DNA from 2 places in the Aeribacillus sp. FSL K6-8394 genome. Region 2 is predicted to be linked to the other one. Evidence: riboswitches for the same ligand, from Rfam matches in the RefSeq annotation. Region 2 holds a riboswitch; the other holds the start of a gene.

The links. Region 2 has a riboswitch for cobalamin ahead of NSR00_RS09140 (ribonucleoside-diphosphate reductase subunit alpha). Riboswitches for the same ligand answer to the same signal wherever they lie in the genome.
Region 1: another riboswitch for cobalamin. It lies ahead of metE (5-methyltetrahydropteroyltriglutamate--homocysteine S-methyltransferase); the one in region 2 lies ahead of NSR00_RS09140 (ribonucleoside-diphosphate reductase subunit alpha).

What each region holds. Positions count from the first base shown of each region.
Region 1 is NZ_JBBPAA010000001.1:2,598,131-2,600,336, forward strand. It holds gene nfsA (oxygen-insensitive NADPH nitroreductase) at 1-570, opposite strand, end outside; cobalamin riboswitch at 965-1,163, shown strand; gene metE (5-methyltetrahydropteroyltriglutamate--homocysteine S-methyltransferase) at 1,315-2,206, shown strand, end outside.
Region 2 is NZ_JBBPAA010000001.1:1,929,728-1,931,933, reverse strand. It holds gene NSR00_RS09140 (ribonucleoside-diphosphate reductase subunit alpha) at 1-1,329, opposite strand, end outside; cobalamin riboswitch at 1,466-1,644, opposite strand; gene NSR00_RS09135 (Hsp20/alpha crystallin family protein) at 1,778-2,206, opposite strand, start outside.

The DNA of each region.
Region 1 (2,206 bases), 670 kb from region 2:
ATCTTGCTTATATTCTTCCTCATGATAAATATGCTCAAAAGGTATTCTTGGTTTTTTCGCCGTTTCTTTTGCAGGGTAGCCGACAGTTAATGCAAAAAGAGGGATGACCTTGTTTGGAATTTTCAACAGCTTTGATACTTCTTCTAAATTATTGCGGATGCCTCCGATGTAGCAAATGCCGAGTCCCATTGACTCAGCCGCCAACGCAGCATTTTGAGCGGCCAGTGCAGCATCAATGAGAGCTACCATAAATTTTTCAGTGCTCCTCAATGAATCTTCTACATTTTTGCCTTCCATTTCACCAATGACTTCATGACGGTGCAAATCAGCGCAAAAAATAAATAAATGTCCGCTCTTCTCTACGTAAGCTTGGTTTCCTGCCAGTTCAGCGAGCTTTTTTTTCGTTTGTATATTTTTCACCCCGATAATGGAATAGGCTTGCATGTAACTTGAAGTTGAAGCGGCTTGGGCGCATTCGACAATTAATCGGATTTGCTCATCTGTCAAAGGCCGATCCTCAAAATGACGAACGGAACGGTGATTTAAAATGGTTTTGATAATGTCGTTCAACATAATCATCCTTTCTATAATCCCACTTATTTTTTGAAAAATCACACTTCTTCCAATCCAAGTATTAACATGAAAATGCTGCTCTTTCAAATGATTCGTATTGAAAAATACGTTTTTTATAGCTCCTTTTTCAGTGAAGGCTCCAAGCACCTAATTTTACCATCGAATCTCAAACTATTCACTGCAACGATCCTGTATTGTAAACAACAAAATTTTTCAAATTTACGTTATTAGAAAAATTAAATTTTAAAACGACCCTCTAAACACACAATTTGTATGCGAATTCCTGCTTCTGTCCATTGATTTCCCAAAATAGGGCAGCACTTTTCTGAACTTAAAAAATAGGGATTGAAAAAACAAAAAAAATCATCTATTCTGATAATTATAGTTTCATATAGTGTTCCAAGCAGCAGGTGCGTCATATTTCATCAGCAATATGCGCTTAAAAGGGAAGATTGGTGAAATTCCAACACGGTCGCGCCACTGTGATGGGGAGCTTTCGGCCAACATCCACTGTTTCAATTTTGAAATGGGAAGGAGGATCGAAAGCGATGATCCTAAGTCAGGAGACCTGCCTGTTGTATGCACTGCCACCTACGCGTCATAGGGAGGAGTGATGAAGCCATGTTGAGATTTAAGCCCTACATGTATCTCAACACGAGTTAGAGTCCACAATTCCCTCTTTTACGCGTAAAAAGAGGGTTTTTTATTATGTGTTGAGATACAAATCAAATGGGGGTGTCAATATTGACATTAATTAGTTCAAATCTTGGCTATCCAAGAATTGGTGAAAGAAGAGAATGGAAAAGAGCGCTGGAATCATTTTGGAACGGAAACATTTCAGAAAGCAGCTTGGAGGAAACATTAAAAGATATACGTCTTCTCAATCTGAAAAAACAGAAGGAAAAAGGAATAGACCTGATTCCTGTCGGAGATTTTTCATTATATGACCACGTCCTCGATACTGCTTTTATGTTTGGGTATATTCCTTCTAGATTCCAGCATATGGAGCCGACTTCATTAAAAACATATTTTGCAATGGCTAGAGGCTCTGATGAAGCAGAAGCAATGGAAATGACCAAATGGTTCAACACAAACTACCATTATATTGTTCCGGAGCTTGAAAATAAAACGCCGGCGTTAGTAAAGAACCGTCTGCTTGAACTTTTTCAGGAAGCGAAAAACGAGCTGAATATTGAAGCAAAACCGGTTTTGCTAGGTCCGATTACTTTTTTAAAGCTGGCAAAACAATACAATCAACACGATTTTCATAAACATTTGTCTGCTTTAATTCCTGTTTACGTCCAATTGTTGACGGAACTTGCTCAGGCCGGTGCGAAATGGGTGCAAATTGATGAACCGATTCTTGTACAGGAGCTGGATGATTCATCGATTCCTTTGTTTAAAGAGGTATACGATGCTTTCCACAAAGCACTTCCTTCGTTAAATATCATTTTGCAAACATACTTTGAAAGTATAACCCATTATCAAGAAATCGTGTCTCTTCCTGTCGCTGCAATTGGCCTGGACTTTGTACATGATCATGGCGTCAATCTGTCGAACATCAAAACGTTCGGCTTTCCGAAAGACAAAATTCTCGCAGCTGGTTTGATCGACGGCCGCAACATTTGGAAAG
Region 2 (2,206 bases):
GCCGGCATGCTTGTTTGCGTTTTTTCGATTCACTTCATCCCGATAAAACATAAAAGGCGTTCCCGTTTCAAGCTGGCTGATCATAATCCGTTTCATTATTTCAATCGCAGGCACTTTTTCTTTAGATAAGGAAGGATGATTCACGCACTCAAAATATTTTTCCCGAAAGCTGCCGTTACCTTTTTCTTCATCATAATAATCTTCCAGACTGAATCCCATGACTTTGCGAACTTCGTGGGGATCGAACAAATACCAGTCCCCGCGCTTTTCAACTTGCTCCATAAATAGGTCAGGAATGCATACACCTGTAAATAAATCATGGGTGCGCAGCCGTTCATCTCCGTTATTTAATTTTGCATCTAGGAAGGCGAAAATATCTTTATGCCAAACATCCAAATAAACGGCAATTGCTCCTTTTCTTTGGCCGAGCTGGTCGACGCTCACTGCCGTATTATTTAATTGCTTCATCCAAGGAATGACACCTGATGAAACTCCTTTGAACCCCCGGATATCGCTTCCGCGGCTTCTGATTTTCCCTAAATAAACTCCAATGCCTCCGCCGCTTTTAGAAACATTGGCAATATCAGTGTTCGAATCATAAATGCCTTGAAGGCTGTCGTCTACCGTATCAATAAAGCAGCTTGAAAGCTGACCGACTGATTTTCCTGCATTAGCCAATGTCGGTGTTGCAACCGTCATATATAAATGGCTCAATGCCCAATACGCTTCCTTTACAAGATGCAAACGTTTGGACGGATGCTCGTTGATCATTAACGTCATAGCGATGATCATAAAACGTTCCTGTGGAAGCTCAAATGTTCGTTTATGAAAATCTTTAGCTAAATACCGGTCGTAAAGAGTCCTTAATCCGATGTATGTAAACAGCTTGTCCTTCTCAGGATCAATGGCATTTCCCAGCTCCATAATTTCCTCTTTTGAATAATGCTCTAGCAAAAGAGGGCTGTAGATTCCAAGATCGGTTAATGTTTCGATTAACAAATAAAAATCGCCGTAGCCCGGTTGGTTGTAATTTCTGTTTTGGCTCGCTTCATAGTAAATTTTTTCAAGAAATACGTGTGCAGCTAAAAAAGTCCAATCCGGCTCACTTTCCGAAATGTTTGCTAAAGCTTCAATAATCAGCAGGTTTGTAAATTTTTCAAGATCATCAATCTGCTGGTATTGTAGGGTTGTCGACACTCTCTCGCTGTATTCATGAAAGGAAAGGGTTGGAAACTTTTTTTCAAGCTGCCTTAGATAAAGCTCCCAATCGCTCCTGTTAAAATGATTTTGAAAAACCTCGCATAGATTTAATGCTTTCGTAATATTCATCAAACATCCTCCTTATCAAAATAAAAAACCGCTCAGGAAGCTGAGCGGATCAAACGATGATTAAAAGGGAGGCAGTTTACAAGGCGAAACTACTCCATTCAAACCATCGTTTCATCTTCCCAACCCCCGAAGAATTAGAAACGTTCAGACAAAGGCAGGTCTCCTGACTCGTGCTTCATCCTACTTTGAATCCTTCCCATACGAAACGTACAGTGGATTATTCATTTCGTAGCACTCACAGTTGCGGGGACAGTTCCGGATTCTCACCGGATTCCCTTTTAAGCTGAAAACAGCACCTTTGTCGTTAGGTTTTCAATATATAGTATTTAATTGTTCTTGATTACACAATATATAGATTTTTGATGTTATATATTCATCATAATCGTACTTGGCGAAAATTGCAATAAAAAAGTGAGGCTGATTGAAATTTTGCAACCTCACGAAACAATTAATGAAACTGAATATCAATTTTCTTTTTGCTGTTTTCGATTTGTTTTGGAATACGGATTTCCAAAACGCCATTTTTATATGTCGCGCTCACTTCTTCTTCTTTTACATTTGCCGGCAATGCAACAGCGCGGTGAAACCGCCCTACAAACCGTTCGCGTCTATGCATTTCTTCTTCCTTTACTTCTTTGCTTCTTTGAATTGTGCCGCTGATCGTAAGAACGTTGCGATCAAGATGAATGTCAACGTCTTCCTTTTTTTCAAGGCCGGGCAAATCACATGTAACAATTACTTCATTAGCTGTTTCATGAATATCAAGCCGGGGGGTATTCATAGTCTCAAAGTTTTCAAAAAAATGCGGAAAGCTTTCAGAAAAAATGCGGTTCATATTTCGTCTAAATTGATTAATCTCAGAAAAAGGATCGTAGGG